DNA from 2 places in the Bacillus sp. PK3-037 genome. Region 2 is predicted to be linked to the other one. Evidence: riboswitches for the same ligand, from Rfam matches in the RefSeq annotation. Region 2 holds a riboswitch; the other holds the start of a gene.
What was found. Region 2 has a riboswitch for lysine ahead of M1D69_RS04440 (amino acid permease). Riboswitches for the same ligand answer to the same signal wherever they lie in the genome.

Region 1: another riboswitch for lysine. It lies ahead of M1D69_RS06965 (aspartate kinase); the one in region 2 lies ahead of M1D69_RS04440 (amino acid permease).

Annotation. Positions count from the first base shown of each region.
Region 1 covers NZ_CP096408.1:1,359,023-1,367,240, forward strand. Annotated here, with positions in the region: gene trxA (thioredoxin) at 1-182, shown strand, start outside; gene uvrC (excinuclease ABC subunit UvrC) at 318-2,090, shown strand; lysine riboswitch at 2,155-2,334, shown strand; gene M1D69_RS06965 (aspartate kinase) at 2,460-3,689, shown strand; gene M1D69_RS06970 (YslB family protein) at 3,734-4,180, opposite strand; gene sdhC (succinate dehydrogenase cytochrome B558) at 4,473-5,081, shown strand; gene sdhA (succinate dehydrogenase flavoprotein subunit) at 5,115-6,875, shown strand; gene sdhB (succinate dehydrogenase iron-sulfur subunit) at 6,878-7,639, shown strand; gene M1D69_RS06990 (acyl-CoA thioesterase) at 7,698-8,141, shown strand.
Region 2 covers NZ_CP096408.1:862,439-870,656, forward strand. Annotated here, with positions in the region: gene pgoN (glyoxal/methylglyoxal reductase) at 1-77, shown strand, start outside; gene modB (molybdate ABC transporter permease subunit) at 111-803, opposite strand; gene modA (molybdate ABC transporter substrate-binding protein) at 775-1,557, opposite strand; gene M1D69_RS04420 (substrate-binding domain-containing protein) at 1,668-2,594, shown strand; gene M1D69_RS04425 (LTA synthase family protein) at 2,620-4,476, opposite strand; gene M1D69_RS04430 (metal-dependent hydrolase) at 4,579-5,061, opposite strand; gene sspJ (small acid-soluble spore protein SspJ) at 5,227-5,367, shown strand; lysine riboswitch at 5,484-5,663, shown strand; gene M1D69_RS04440 (amino acid permease) at 5,768-7,177, shown strand; gene M1D69_RS04445 (hypothetical protein) at 7,214-7,441, opposite strand; gene M1D69_RS04450 (iron-hydroxamate ABC transporter substrate-binding protein) at 7,512-8,218, opposite strand, start outside.

The sequences.
Region 1 (8,218 bases), 500 kb from region 2:
AAATGGGCGACAAACTGAAAATCGTAAAAATCGATGTAGATGAGAACCAAGAAACAGCAGGAAAATACGGCGTTATGAGCATCCCGACACTTCTTGTTTTAAAAGATGGAGAAGTTGTTGAAACATCTGTAGGCTTCAAACCGAAAGAAGCGCTTCAAGAGCTTGTAAACAAACATCTTTAATTTTCGGCTGCTTACATGCCAGAGCGATTCCAATTGAGGGATCGCTTTTTTTATTCGCCAATCGTGAATCATGGAGAAAAACACCTGTTCGTGTTAAACTGGAAACAAAGGACTAAATATAAGGAAGGGTAACATATGAACAAACAACTGAAAGAAAAACTCGCCCTCCTTCCCGATCAGCCCGGGTGTTATTTAATGAAGGACCGTCAGCAGACAGTGATCTACGTAGGAAAAGCAAAAGTGCTGAAAAACAGAGTGCGCTCCTACTTTACCGGGTCTCATGACGCAAAAACACAGAGGCTTGTGACGGAAATCGAGGATTTTGAATATATCGTGACGTCCTCCAATCTTGAAGCGCTAATTTTAGAAATGAACTTGATCAAAAAGCATGATCCGAAATATAACGTCATGCTGAAAGACGATAAAACCTATCCTTTTATAAAACTCACCCATGAACGCCACCCAAGGCTGATTGTCACCCGCAATGTCAAAAAAGACAAAGGGCGCTATTTCGGACCCTATCCGAATGTGCAGGCCGCAAGGGAGACGAAAAAGCTGCTCGACCGTCTCTATCCTCTCAGAAAATGCTCAAAGCTTCCCGACAGAGTGTGTCTTTATTATCACCTCGGACAATGTCTTGCTCCGTGTGTAAAGGACATTTCTGAAGAGACAAACAGAGAGCTGGTTGAGAGCATTACCCGTTTCTTAAAGGGCGGCTATAACGACGTTAAAAAAGAGCTTGAAGAGAAAATGCTTGAGGCGGCTGAAAACCTTGAATTTGAACGAGCAAAGGAGCTTCGTGACCAAATTGCCCATATCGAATCAACGATGGAAAAACAAAAAATGACGATGAACGACTTAGTCGACCGTGACGTATTCGCTTACGCTTATGATAAAGGCTGGATGTGCGTACAGGTCTTTTTCGTACGGCAAGGAAAGCTCATCGAACGTGACGTCAGTATGTTTCCGCTTTATCAGGAAGCAGATGAAGAGTTCCTTACCTTCATCGGGCAGTTTTATTCAAAAAACAACCATTTTCTGCCGAAGGAGATTTTAGTGCCGGACAGCGTCGATCAATCGATGATTGAGCAGCTGTTGGAAACAAACGTCCATCAGCCGAAAAAAGGGTCGAAGAAAGAATTGCTTATGCTGGCACATAAAAACGCAAAAATCGCGCTTAAAGAAAAATTCTCTTTAATCGAACGTGACGAGGAGCGTTCAATCGGTGCTGTACAGAAACTCGGAGACGCCTTAAATATTTATACCCCGCACAGAATCGAAGCGTTCGATAACTCGAATATACAAGGGACAAACCCGGTTTCGGCGATGATTGTGTTCATCGACGGCAAACCATACAAAAAGGAATACCGCAAATACAAAATCAAAACTGTCACAGGGCCTGATGATTATGGCTCAATGAGGGAGGTTGTCAGACGAAGATATACGAGAGTGCTTCGTGAAAACCTGCCGCTGCCTGATCTGATCATTATAGACGGAGGGAAAGGCCAGATCAATGCGGCCCGTGACGTCATCGAAAACGAACTGGGCTTGGATATCCCGATCGCCGGCTTGGCGAAGGATGATAAACACAGAACCTCCAATTTATTAATCGGCGATCCGCTGGAGACGGTTTATCTTGAACGAAACAGCCAGGAATTTTACCTGCTTCAGCGCATTCAGGATGAGGTGCACCGGTTTGCGATCAGCTTCCACAGGCAAATCCGCGGGAAAAGCGCGTTCCAGTCTGTGCTAGACGATATACCCGGAATCGGAGAAAAAAGAAAGAAAATGCTGTTAAAGCATTTCGGTTCCGTCAAAAAAATGAAGGAAGCAAGCCTCGAGGACATCAAAAAAGCGGGTGTACCCGCAGCGGCGGCACAGCTGCTTTATGATAAATTGCAAAAATAATGTTGTCCTTTTGAAAAAGTTCTGATAAAATGTGAACTAATTTCATAATTAGATCGTGTAATATGGTGAAGATAGAGGTGCGAACTTCAAGAGTAAGCCTTTGGAGAAAGATGGATTCTGAGAAAAGGGCTGAAAGGGGAGCGTCGCCGAAGTAAATAAAACCCCATCGGTATTATTTGCTGGCCGTGCATTGAATAAATGTAAGGCTGTCAAGAAATCATTTTCTTGGAGGGCTATCTCGTTGTTCATAATCATCGTGATGATTAATTGATAAGCAATGAGAGCAATTCCTCTCATTGCTTTTTTTATTGTGGACAAAGCACTCTTTCTCCTCACCCGCACGAACCAAAATGTAAAGGGTGGTTATACATGGGTCTCATTGTACAAAAATTCGGAGGTACTTCCGTCGGCTCAGTCGAAAAAATTCAAAATGCAGCAAACCGCGTCATTGCGGAAAAACAGAAAGGCCATCAAGTCGTTGTTGTCGTATCAGCTATGGGGAAATCCACTGACGCATTGGTCAGCCTTGCAAAAGACATCACTGATCAGCCGAGCAAACGTGAAATGGATATGCTGTTGGCAACAGGCGAGCAGGTCACCATTTCCTTGCTTTCCATGGCGCTGCAGGAAAAAGGCTATGACGCTGTGTCTTATACTGGCTGGCAAGCGGGAATCCGCACGGAAGCCGTTCACGGAAACGCCAGAATTACAGATATCGACACTTCGGTTTTAGGAGACCAGCTCGAGCAAGGAAAGATTGTCATTGTCGCAGGATTCCAAGGCATGACAGACGACAGTGAAATCACGACATTGGGCAGAGGCGGTTCAGACACAACAGCAGTGGCTTTGGCTGCCGCATTAAAAGCGGATAAATGTGATATTTATACGGACGTGCCCGGCGTGTTTACAACCGATCCGCGCTACGTGAAATCAGCGAGAAAGCTTGCCGGCATCTCTTACGATGAAATGCTGGAGCTTGCCAATTTAGGCGCCGGCGTTCTTCATCCGAGAGCGGTTGAATTCGCGAAAAATTACCAAGTGCCGTTAGAAGTGCGTTCAAGTACAGAAACAGAAGCGGGAACATTAATTGAGGAGGAATCATCCATGGAGCAGAATCTTATCGTCAGAGGCATCGCGTTCGAAGATCAAATCACAAGGGTAACCATCTACGGGCTGACAAGCGGCCTGACCACTTTGTCTACTATTTTTACAACTCTTGCAAAAAGAAACATTAACGTGGATATCATTATCCAAACGCAGGCGGGAGACCATGAGACCGGGATTTCCTTCTCTGTTAAATCCGAAGACGCGGACCAGGCTGTTGCCGTACTTGAAGAGTACAAAGATGCGCTGGAATTCGAAAAAATCGAGACAGAAAGCAAATTGGCCAAAGTATCCATTGTCGGATCAGGCATGGTATCAAACCCTGGTGTAGCGGCTGAAATGTTTGCTGTACTGGCGGAAAAAAACATATTAATCAAAATGGTCAGCACCTCTGAAATCAAAGTTTCAACAGTAGTGAGCGAAAATGACATGGTAAAAGCGGTGGAAGCACTGCACGATGCATTCGAGCTTTCGAAACACCCTTCAGCTGTGTAAAGACAACCAAAAAGGCGGGACTCATGCAGTCACCGCCTTTTTCATTACACCGGGTCTTTCATATCCCATTTGACAGTCAGAACCACTTTATCGGCTCTCTTTTTTACTTGTTCGTATGATTCGGCAATCTGATCATTCATCAATTGAATTTGTTCGGCGATGAAGCCAGCTTCCAGCTGAAAGCACGGTTCTTTCTGATATTTAAGCCGATTGGAAATAACCTGCCCTTCAAGCTCGAATTCCAGTTCCTGTTTTTTTGCGCTAACGTTTGTGAGGGTTCCCCAGCCTGCTTCTTCAAAGAAAGCCGGAAATTCCTCCCATGATTCAAGAGGAAACTTACGGGCGAGATGTTTCCCTGCCCAATACATCATGGAAGAGTAATCTTGGCCAAGCATGTCTGGGAGAACAATCTCTCGTATCAGTTCATAGGCGTAGGCGTTCATTTCAATTTCTTTTAAATTGTGTATAGATGCTTCATATTTAGACTTCATATCTGTCTCCCCTCTCTCCTGCGTATATTATAGCTCAAACAGGGGGGAGGATTACAGAATGATCCTGTATTTCTCATGAAAAATTAAGAAAGAATTATATATTGATAAAATAAAATTTTTGAATCAACTAATCAATTCGGAAAATTAGAATTTATGTACGCGTTTTCTTGACGCCCTTTTGTGGTAGGAGTAAAATGAAATTGTCAATAAATCTTAATAAAGTGCTTACAATTGAAAGAAGTGGGGGAAGAGATTTAGCACATTTCGCACTTATCAAACAGGGGGTAAAGTAATGTCTGGGAACAGAGAGTTTTATTTTCGAAGATTGCATTCCTTGCTTGGCGTCATACCGGTCGGCATCTTTTTAATTCAGCATTTAGTCGTCAACCAGTTTGCCGCAAGGGGCGCGGAAGCATTCAATAATGCTGCTCATTTTATGGATAGTCTGCCTTTCAGGTATGCTCTGGAAATCTTTATTATCTTCTTACCTTTAATTTATCATGCAGTTTATGGTGTGTACATAGCGTTTACTGCGAAAAATAACGCAGGCCAATACAGCTACATGAGAAACTGGCTATTCGTCCTGCAGCGTGTAACCGGTATCATCACCCTCATTTTCGTCAGCTGGCATGTGTGGGAAACCCGCATTGCAGCACAAATGGGCGCTGAGGTCAATTTCGACATGATGGCGAATATTTTGAGCTCTCCGGCTATGCTTGGCTTTTACATTGTCGGTGTTTTATCAACAATTTTCCACTTCTCGAACGGTTTATGGTCTTTCGCTGTTACATGGGGCATCACGGTAACGCCTCGTTCTCAAAGAATTTCGACATACGTTACGCTGATTATTTTTGTTGCACTGTCATACGTAGGCTTAAAAGCGATTTTTGCATTTGTATAAGAGTACTAGATTACTAGAGGGAGAGGGGCTATCATGAGTCAATCAAGCATTATCGTAGTCGGCGGGGGTCTTGCCGGCCTCATGGCGACAATTAAAGCAGCGGAATCAGGAATGGCGGTTAAGCTGTTTTCCATCGTTCCTGTGAAACGTTCTCATTCGGTTTGTGCCCAAGGCGGCATCAACGGAGCAGTCAATACAAAAGGGGAAGGCGACTCTCCGTGGGAACATTTTGACGATACTGTATACGGGGGAGACTTTCTTGCCAATCAGCCGCCGGTTAAGGCGATGTGTGAAGCGGCGCCATCAATCATCCACCTATTAGACCGGATGGGCGTCATGTTTAACCGGACGCCCGAGGGGCTGCTTGATTTCCGCCGATTTGGGGGTACACAGCACCACAGAACAGCTTATGCAGGTGCGACGACTGGCCAGCAGCTGCTTTACGCTTTGGACGAGCAAGTCCGCAGATACGAGGTGGCCGGTCTGGTCACAAAATACGAAGGCTGGGAATTCCTTGGCGCTATATTAGATGATGACAGAACCTGCCGCGGAATTGTCGCGCAAAACCTGACAAACATGCAAATTGAATCCTTCCGTTCGGACGCTGTCATTATGGCGACAGGCGGACCGGGAATCATTTTCGGTAAATCCACAAACTCCATGATTAATACAGGGTCTGCTGCATCGATCGTTTATCAGCAGGGAGCGTATTATGCAAATGGAGAATTTATTCAAATCCACCCGACAGCTATACCGGGAGATGATAAATTAAGGCTGATGAGTGAATCGGCGCGCGGTGAAGGCGGACGTGTGTGGACATACAAAGACGGTAAGCCGTGGTATTTCCTTGAGGAAAAATATCCTGCATATGGAAACCTGGTGCCGCGTGATATTGCGACACGCGAAATATTTGATGTGTGTGTGAATCAGAAACTCGGCATCAACGGCGAGAACATGGTGTATCTCGATCTGTCTCATAAAGATCCAAAAGAGCTTGATATTAAGCTTGGCGGCATCATTGAAATTTATGAGAAGTTTATGGGAGACGACCCGCGCAAACTTCCGATGAAAATCTTCCCTGCGGTTCATTATTCAATGGGCGGTTTATGGGTAGATTACGATCAAATGACAAATATCCCGGGACTGTTTGCCGCTGGAGAATGTGATTACTCCATGCACGGCGGCAACCGCTTGGGAGCAAACTCCCTGCTCTCTGCGATTTACGGAGGAATGGTAGCCGGACCGAATGCTGTGAAATATGTAAACGGCTTAGAATCTTCCGCAGAGGATATGTCTTCATCGATATTCGATGCCCACGTGAAAAAAGAAGAAGAAAAATGGGCTGAGATTATGAATATGGACGGAAACGAAAATGCGTACGTCCTCCATAGAGAGCTCGGGGAATGGATGACAGCGAATGTGACGGTTGTCCGCCATAACGACAAGCTGTTGAAAACAGATGACAAAATTCAGGAGTTAATGGAGCGGTATAAAAAGATTAACATCAATGACACGACAAAATGGAGCAACCAGGGAGCTATGTTTACACGCCAGCTTTCAAACATGCTTCAGCTTGCCAGGGTGATTACACTGGGTGCTTACAACCGTAATGAAAGCAGGGGCGCCCACTATAAACCGGATTTCCCTGAGCGTAATGACGATGAATGGCTCAAAACAACAATGGCTAAACATGTAAGCCCGTATGAAGCGCCTGAGTTTGAGTATCAGGATGTCGACGTATCACTGATAACGCCTCGGAAACGGGATTACTCGAAGAAGAAGGTGGCGAAATAATCATGAGTGAGAAAAAGACCATACGATTTATTATCACACGTCAAGATACACCCGACAGCACGCCTTACGATGAAGAATTTGAAATACCATACCGCCCGAACCTGAACGTCATTTCCGCTTTAATGGAAATCCGCCGGAATCCGGTTAACGTGAAAGGTGAAAAGACAACTCCTGTCACATGGGATATGAACTGTCTTGAAGAAGTATGCGGCGCATGTTCAATGGTTATAAACGGAAAGCCCCGCCAGTCTTGTACGGCGCTTGTTGACCAGCTTGAACAGCCGATCCGCTTAAAACCGATGAAAACATTCCCGGTCGTGCGTGATCTGCAGGTTGACCGCAGCAGAATGTTTAATTCTCTGAAAAAAGTAAAAGCGTGGATACCGATCGACGGCACGTACGATTTAGGACCGGGACCGAGAATGCCGGAAAAACGCCGCCAGTGGGCATATGAATTATCAAAATGCATGACGTGCGGTGTCTGCCTGGAAGCCTGCCCGAATGTAAACAGCAAATCGAAATTCATGGGGCCTGCTCCGATGTCTCAGGTCCGTCTGTTTAACGCCCATCCGACAGGAGCCATGAACAAATCCGACCGGCTGGAAGCGCTGATGGATGAAGGAGGCCTTGCAGATTGCGGCAACTCGCAAAACTGCGTTCAATCCTGTCCGAAAGGCATTCCGCTTACCACTTCTATCGCTGCCTTAAACAGGGATACAAACTTACAAGCATTCCGCAATTTCTTCGGAAGCGACAGAGTATAAGATGAAAAAACCTCTTCCGCATGGGAGAGGTTTTTTTAACAATAAGGAGATGAGTGAAATGAAGCTTCCTGCTTACATTGACATGCCGTTTCAAAAATGGAAAGAATCCTTTTCTTTTTTTAATGAAGTATCTGTACGATTTTCTGAGACAGATATGTTTGGGCATATGAATAATGTAATCCCTTTCATCTATTTTGAAGAAGCGAGGATATCTTATTTTAAAAATCTGAATATGATGAAACAACATAAGCAAACCATGACAGTCGTCGCCAGTCAGCAATGTGATTATTTGCGCCAAGTCATGCCCTATGAAGACCTGCGTATTTATGTAAAAACAAGCGCTGTCGGCAGTTCATCCCTCACCTTGCATTACCTCGGAGAAAATAGCGCAGGGGAGCCTTGCTTCACCGGAGCTGTTGTCATGGTTCAAGTGTCAAAGGAAAGCGGAAAGGCTGTCAGCTGGACGAATGAGGAGAAAGAAAACCTTCTCCATACACCATAAACTAATTCTTCTGTAAACGTCACCTCCTGTGCCCTCCTGACATATGATATCTTGACTATATCAAAACCCATTCGTTT
Region 2 (8,218 bases):
AAGAAGACATGGATAAGATTGATGCGTTAAATCAAGATGAACGTGTCGGTCCAAACCCCGATGAGCTTCTGTTTTAATCAAAAACTCCCCGTCTGCACACGGGGAGTTTTTTAGTGCGTTTTTTTCAGTTGAATCAAAAACAGCATCAGAAAGGAAATCACGATGATACAGACGACCCACGCCCATGCAAGTGTGTTGTTGCCGGAATCCAAAGCGACATAAATGGCTGTCGGCAGAGTTTGGGTAACACCCGGGATATTCCCGGCAAACATTAAGGTGGCGCCGAATTCACCGAGCGCCCGAGCCAGACTGAGAATGCTTCCGGTCAGCAACGATGGATACGCCAGCGGAATGGAGATATGGATAAACACCTTCCATCTGCTTGCTCCGTCTACCATTGCCGCTCCCTCTATATCGGGGTCAATATTGGAAAACCCGGTTTTGGCCGATTGATACATAAGCGGAAAAGCCACGATAGCAGACGCAATCACAGCAGCCCACCAGGTGAAGATCACGGGCTGGTGAAAGATCCATTCGATCGCTTGTCCGATGAAGCTGTGCTTTCCAAACATGACGATCAAAATAAAACCGACAACGGTGGGCGGAAGAACGAGAGGAAGCATAAAAATCGTTTCGAGTATGGTTTTTCCGAAAAATGATGCTCGTGACATCCATGCCCCCGCCAAAGTTCCGAGAATGATCACCGCGATTCCGGCGACCGCCGCCACTTGAAAGGAAAGCATAACCGGCGTGAAAAATTCTGAAGTGCTGATGTTATTCAGCAGTAAAACCATATTTCTCAAACACTTTCATCGCTTCATCTGTTTGCAGGTAATCGTAAAATTCCTTCGCTTCCTTATGGTGTTTCGTATCTTTTACAATTCCTAACGGGTAAACGATCGGGCTGTGTGTATCAGCTTTTGTCTCATCGACGATTTTGACTTTCTTAGAGATCAGCGCGTCTGTTTTATAAACGACACCTGCGTCTACATTGCCTGTTTCTACATATGAAAGAACCTGGCGAACGTCTTTTCCGTACACGATCTTATCTTTTACTTTATCCCATAGAGACAGCTTTGTCAGTGATTCTTTTCCATAAGCTCCTGCCGGTACAGATTCTGGAGTCCCGAGAGCAATTTTTTCTGAATCAGTCAGATTGTCAAAGCCTGTGACCGGTGAATCTCCATCCTTAGGCACAACGAGCACAATTTCATTTCCGACTAAATGAGTGCTGTCTTTTTTAGCGATATCCCCATCATCTACAAGTTTTTGGAATTTGTCCTCAGCGGCTGAGAAGAACAGATCCGCCCCGGCTCCTTGAGAAATTTGCTTTTGCAAGGCACCTGATGAGCCAAAGTTATCTTGGATCGTAATATTGTGATGGGTTTTCTCGTAATTCTTTTGAATTTCCTCGAGTGCATCCTGGGCACTGGCAGCTGCTGAGACAGTTAAGGTCACTTTTTTCTCATTGTCACTTGATGATTGGCTGGCAGAGCAGCCTACTGCAAGCAGGAAAACAGTTAATGCTGCGGTCAGAATGGAATACTTCTTAAACATGATTGCACCCCTTATAATTAGTTATATCTAATTATAACTGATTATGTTTGGGGTATGTGGGTTTTGTTACATTCTCTGAAAAGGTATAATGAAATAGGAGAGTGATGATGATGAATGAAACCTCTTCCTATACGATAGAAGAAGTGGCTGGTCTGCTGAAGGTATCAAAGCTGACCGTTTATGATTTGATTAAAAAAGGCATGATCCCTGCTTACCGTGTCGGAAGGCAGATGCGTGTCGATGAAGCAGATTTAAAGCAATATAAGGCGAACATGAGAATGTCTCAGCCTGTGTCTTCACCCGAAGAGCCGAGAAAGACACAGGAGCCGATGCCGGAGGGAAGGCGGAATGTCGTCCTCAGCGGACAGGATATATCGATGGATCTGCTCAGCAAGCATTTGGAAAATGCCATTCAAGAGACGCCGCTCCGCCAATACAAAGGCAGCTTAAACAGCCTCATTGACATGTACCAAGGCAAATGCGACATTGTCAGTCTTCATCTGTACGATGCGGAAACCGCTCAATATAATACGCCTTATGTCAAACGCATTCTGTCAGGCGAACCGTTTTGTCAGATGAATGTTGTCCTTCGCAAAGCCGGCTTATATGTTCAAAAAGGAAATCCGAAAAACATACAAGGCTGGGATGACCTGAAACGAACCGACATCCGCATCATCAACAGAGAAAAAGGATCGGGCGCAAGAGTGCTGCTTGACGAACAGATTGGTCTGCTTGGTGTGACACCTTCAGACGTCAAGGGATACAGTGACATTGTGACTGATCATTATGCTGTTGCCTCCCAGGTCTCGAGCGGGCAGGCAGACGCGGGAATCGGGGCGCAGCACGCGGCACATATGGGAAACGTTGATTTTATCCCGCTCATCGAGGAACAATACGACATTGTCATTTTGAAAAAACACCAGCAGCTGCTTGAAGCTGTAAGGAGCATCTTGAAATCAGAAGAATATAAGGCCAACCTGTCTCATCTCAATGGCTATCAAACGAAGCTGACAGGTAAAGTGATATACGAAACATGAAAAAAATCCCTCGTAGAGGGATTTTTTATTGACCATAAAAACGCAGAAGGTCTCCGTTTAACATTTTATCAGAGAGAGACAGCTCTTCAGTTGCTTTTTCTTTATAGGGAGCGCACGCATCTTGGTTTTCTAACACTTCTCCTGTTTTTTGGCTGTAGCATGTGTTTTTCGTATATACATAGTCGTTCGTGATAAAGCTGCCGTTTCTCAGCACGGCAAATGGCGTTCGGTTGTTTGACATCAAATCATTGCCAAACTGAATATCACCTTTTGTATCAATTCCGAGCAGGTGCATCAGAGTCGGCCTGACGTCAACCTGTCCTCCGGCATCGGAGATTGTTTCCGGGTTTTGATCAGTGATTCCAGGAATATGAATGATAAACGGCACCCGCTGAAGCTGGATGGTGTCATATGGCGTAATTTCACGTTTTCCTAAAAACTCAGCCAGGGCTTTATTATGGGCTTCTGATATGCCGTAATGATCTCCCATAAAGACAATCATCGAGTTTTCGTATAAGCCTTCATCCTTGAGCTTTTTGATAAAATGCTTCAGTGCTTCATCCTCATAGCGAACCGTCGTCACATAGCGGTTTAACAGGTTGCTGCTTGAATCATATTCATCAATCAGCTGATCCTTTTCATCAATTTCAAACGGAAAATGGTTCGTCAATGTGATGAAATTGCTGTAGAACGGCTGCGGCAGGCTTTTCAGTTTAGAAGCTGACTGTTCCAGAAATTCCTTATCCTTTAATCCCCAGCTTGTTGAGGTTTCGGGAGTCACATGGAACTCATCGACATCAAAAAAGCGGTCAATCCCAAACGTTTCATACATCACATCTCTGTTCCAAAATGTTTTATGATTGGCGTGAAAGACGGCTGAATAATAATCATTCTGCTTGAGTGATTTGTACATCGTATGAAATTGATGGTCACTTTTCGTAAAAAAGACGGCGCCGCTTAGGGAAGGGTATAGAGAGTTAGCGACGATAAATTCCGAATCAGACGTTTTGCCTTGCTCTGTTTGCTGGTAAAAATGATCAAAGGAATAGCTTTTTTTCATCAGATCATTCATAAACGGGGTAATTTCTTTTCCGTTTACCTTTTCATTCAGAACAAAGCTTTGAGTCGATTCAAGCGTCACAAAAATCACATTCCGTCCCTTTGCCAGTCCGAACTTGCTTTGATCAGGCTTGCTGTAGTCAGCCTCAGTATAGTTTTTGATTGTAGAGAGGCTGTCTTCATCGGCAAATGCCTTCGCACTCATATTGACAGTCTGAGAAATGGTATCGTAGATGTGGAACTGAAACAGGCCAATGCTTTTGACGAGCACTTCCCGATCGAAGGAATGTGCCAATAGCTTCGGCTGTTCAATTTCTGCAAGCCCCAGCGTACCTATAAGAATCCCGCAGGAAGCAGCATAGTACCGCTTGACCGTACGGGGGTTCGCTTTCGATTCGGGACTCTTCTCTTTTCTGAAGAGCAGCAGAAGAAAAGCCAAATCCGCAAACAGAGCGATGAACAAAGGATTAAACAGTTCTTTTACACTGCTGCCCATATCGCTCATGTTGCTGGCCTGAAACAAAACCGGAATGGTAATAAAATCGATATAAAAGCCGTAAAAAATCGTGTTGGAGATCAAAATGGCAGTCAGAACCAAATTGGCAATCAGCAAAAAGATGCGCTGCTTGCTGCCTTTTAAAAGCAGTCCAATCCCAAATAGAGGGAGTATGAAGCTAAGCGGATTGATCAGCAGAATCAGCTCCTGCAATAGAGAGTCGATCTGCAAATCAAACCCCAGTTTATAGATCACATAAGTTTTGATCCACATGAATAAGATGGATAAACTTAAAAAACGCTGATTGTGAAAAAAGGTTCCTTTCATCAATTGATAACTCCTCACGTTTTCTTGAACATCTGCCATGAGATGCTTCTTATGTAAAACCTACTAAAAACAGTCTTCTTAGACAAGCTTCAGCACTCGTGTTTAAAACATACGCCCATGGAACAGCATATAAAAATAATAGCATGATGCTATTGTCAGACCGGCCAACACAAGCTGTTCGGAAAAACTGCCTGTCTTCATATACAGCGGCAGCCGTATGCGAATGGTTGAAGGGAATAACAATTTGATGCCGTTCACTGTCCAGGCATCCAGAACCAAGTGGCTTGCCATTCCGATCATCAGCCCTGCTGATATGTTTTTATCCGGAATATATGTAGAAGTGATAAAAAACATGATGAGCAGAAACAGCAGGCTGTGTGTAAAGGTGCGGTGGCCAAAAACGGAGCTGACCACTTTCGATAAAATAGGAAACTTTCTCCCGATTTTGCTTTGCGTGTGGCAGATGTCGGGAATTAATGCGCCAACCGCGCCGGACGCCGCCATGAGTACTGGGTCAAATCCATAATAATAAGCCGCTGCGGTACAAGAAGCGATGCCTCCCATGATGTGTGTTTTTCCTGTCATTTCCCGCTTCTCCTTTATCTTTTGCAAAAATCTCTGAATTACAAATATATCAAGAGAATGTATGTTTGAGCAACAGAACTTTGGCCGATAAAAAAATGAGCCGCATAATTTCCTGAGAAAAAGGCATCTTAAAGATGTACCTATTTTCTAAAAGAGGTGATACGAATGGCTTTCTTTAATAAAGATAAAGGTAAACGTTCTGAAAAAGAAAAAAACGTAATCCAAGGAGCTCTTGAGGATGCCGGTTCAGCTCTTAAAGATGATCCGCTTCAAGAAGCTGTGCAAAAAAAGAAAAATAATCGCTAACCGCATGCGGATAGGGCTTGGCTCTATCCGCATTTTCCATCTGTTCCCTTTGACAGATCATTCTTTCTTTGATAACCTTCTGGGAGTAACTGAATAAATAAATCCTCACTCTTTCTCAGTGAGGTAGAGGTTGCGCGGATGATGAGTCACACATGCCAGGCTGACAGGAGCTGTTAAACATGTGTAAAAGGCATCAGCGCCGAAGTGTGGAGAAAGCCGATCCTTCTCTATGCTGGGACTGTATCTGAATAAGTGCAGGACTGCCGCGTGCTTTTTCGCGGAGGGCTATCCGGAGATCAAGGGTGTGTGTTTCTTTAAGCATGGACTTTTGTTCAGGCTTTTTTTGTGTTTACATGATCTCGGGTTCTGGTCCGTACAAAGAATCATTGGAGGTACTGGAATGGAACAGACAAAAAAATGGGGTTTTTGGTTATTAACGGCGTTTGTCGTTGGAAATATGGTTGGATCGGGGATTTTCTCCCTGCCGAGTTCGCTTGCTTCGATTGCAAGTCCGCTTGGCGCTACGTCCGCCTGGCTTTTAACAGGTGCGGGCGTGCTGATGATTGCGCTTGTCTTCGGGCACTTGTCCATTCGCAAGCCTGAGCTGACAGCGGGACCGCAAAGTTATGCGAGAGCGCTGTTTTCTGATCCGAAGAAAGGGAACGCTGCCGGATTCACAATGGTGTGGGGCTACTGGGTGGCGAGCTGGATCAGTAACGTGGCGATTATCACAAGTCTTGCCGGTTACTTGACTTCGTTTTTCCCGATTTTAGTTGATAAACGTGTACTGTTTGCTGTCGGCAGCCAAGAGGTGACACTCGGCCAATTGCTGACGTTTGCTGTATGTACGATTTTGCTCTGGGGAACGCACACGATTCTTGTTGCAAGCATTAACGGTGCAAGTAAATTAAACTTTATCACAACGTTTTCAAAAGTATTAGGTTTTGTTTTCTTTATCATTGCCGGATTGTTTGTGTTTCAAACGACATTATTCGATCATTTTTATTTTCCGATTCAAGGTGAGAACGGCACAAGCATTGGCATCGGCGGACAGGTTCACAACGCCGCCATTTCTACTCTATGGGCGTTTGTCGGAATTGAATCAGCAGTGATCTTGTCTGGACGCGCGCGTACTCAGCGTGATGTGAAACGTGCGACCATCACAGGTTTGTTGATCGCGTTAAGCATTTACATTATTGTCACATTGATCACAATGGGGGTTCTGCCGCACGATAAGCTTGTCGGATCTGAAAAACCGTTCGTTGATGTGCTGTATGCGATTGTCGGAAACGCAGGAAGCGTGATTATGGCGCTGCTGGCGATTCTTTGCTTATTCGGAACGATGCTCGGCTGGATTTTGCTTGGCTCTGAGGTTCCGTACCAAGCTGCTAAAGCAGGAGATTTTCCGGCGGTCTTTGCGAAAACAAATAAAAAGGGAAGCCCGGTTATTTCACTGATCATTACAAATGTGATGTCACAGGTCTTCATATTCTCTGTTATTTCCCGGACAATAAGTGACGCATTTACGTTTTTAACGACAGCGGCAACCCTTGCGTATTTAATTCCGTATTTAGTGTCTGCGATTTACAGCCTGAAGCTTGTTATCAAAGGCGAAACGTATGATCAGCTGAAAGGTTCCCGGGTAAAAGACGGATTGATCGCGATTTTAGCGTGTGTATACTCATTGTTTGTTATTGTAACAGGCACAGCGGATTTAACGACATTTATTCTCGGCATCGGTTTGTTCTTTGTCGGTCTGGTAATTTATCCGTTTGTGATTAAGAAATTCTCGAAAGAAAAACAAGCATAACAGAAGACACCTGACAATGCAGTCAGGTGTCTTTTTTTATGCTGTTACGAGTCCCATACACAAAATAGCGGACAGGAACGATGTCAGTGATAGAGACATTCGAATATGCAAAAAACGCTTTTTCAGTTTCTCCAGAAAATGAAACAAAGCCAGCACTAGGATAAAAACGAGAAGCACATGAGAAAAAGGCCCGTTGAAAAAACGAATGGCAATGATGATGCAGCTTAATATGAATTGAGAAAGAAAATATGCGATGTGGTTCAATATGAGCTGCTCCGTCCTGTCGGTTTCTTTGCAATATAGAAAAGAGCCGCAGATCAGTGCGGCTCTTTGTTTATTTTGTTAAGCTTTTTGTAATAAATTTCAGCTGTCCTTCTAGTGAAATCGGGTCTGAGAAATAGAAGCCGATCGGGTCAATTTTATAGACATGATCATTTTTGACAGCATCGAGGTTTTTCCAGATGGAACTGTCAAATACGCCGCCATCGTCTCTGCCTGATTGCCATGGACCCGCGAAAATGTAATCTCCGGCGAAGTCAGGGAGCTTTTCTAAAGAAATGCTGGTATATCCTGGGCCTTGGTCAATGGCTTTTTCCTTTGTCAGCTTTGTGGCCTGTAAACCAAGATCTTTGTAGACGATGCTTCCGCCTCTTCCGAAATCTTTACCGAATACATAAATGTCTTTGCCGTTTGTTTGCATAATGGAAACCGTTTTGTCACCGATGACTTTTTGGATTTTTGTTTTGGCTTCCGCAACTTTTTTGTCCCACTCGGCAAGCCACTTCTCCGCTTTATCTTCCGTTCCTGTCATTTTTGCGAATTCTTTCAGCTGTTCGATGTTATCGAGCTTATCGTATTTCACCGCAACAGTCGGCGCGATTTTTTCGAGCTTTTTAATATCGGCGCCTTGTGTTGTCCAAACGATGATCAGGTCAGGCTTTAAATCAATCACTTTTTCAACAGAAGTGCCGTCTCCGATATTTGTGACACCATCGGTTTTACCTTTGTAGTAAGGGTTTTTAAATACATTTTCAGGTGCAC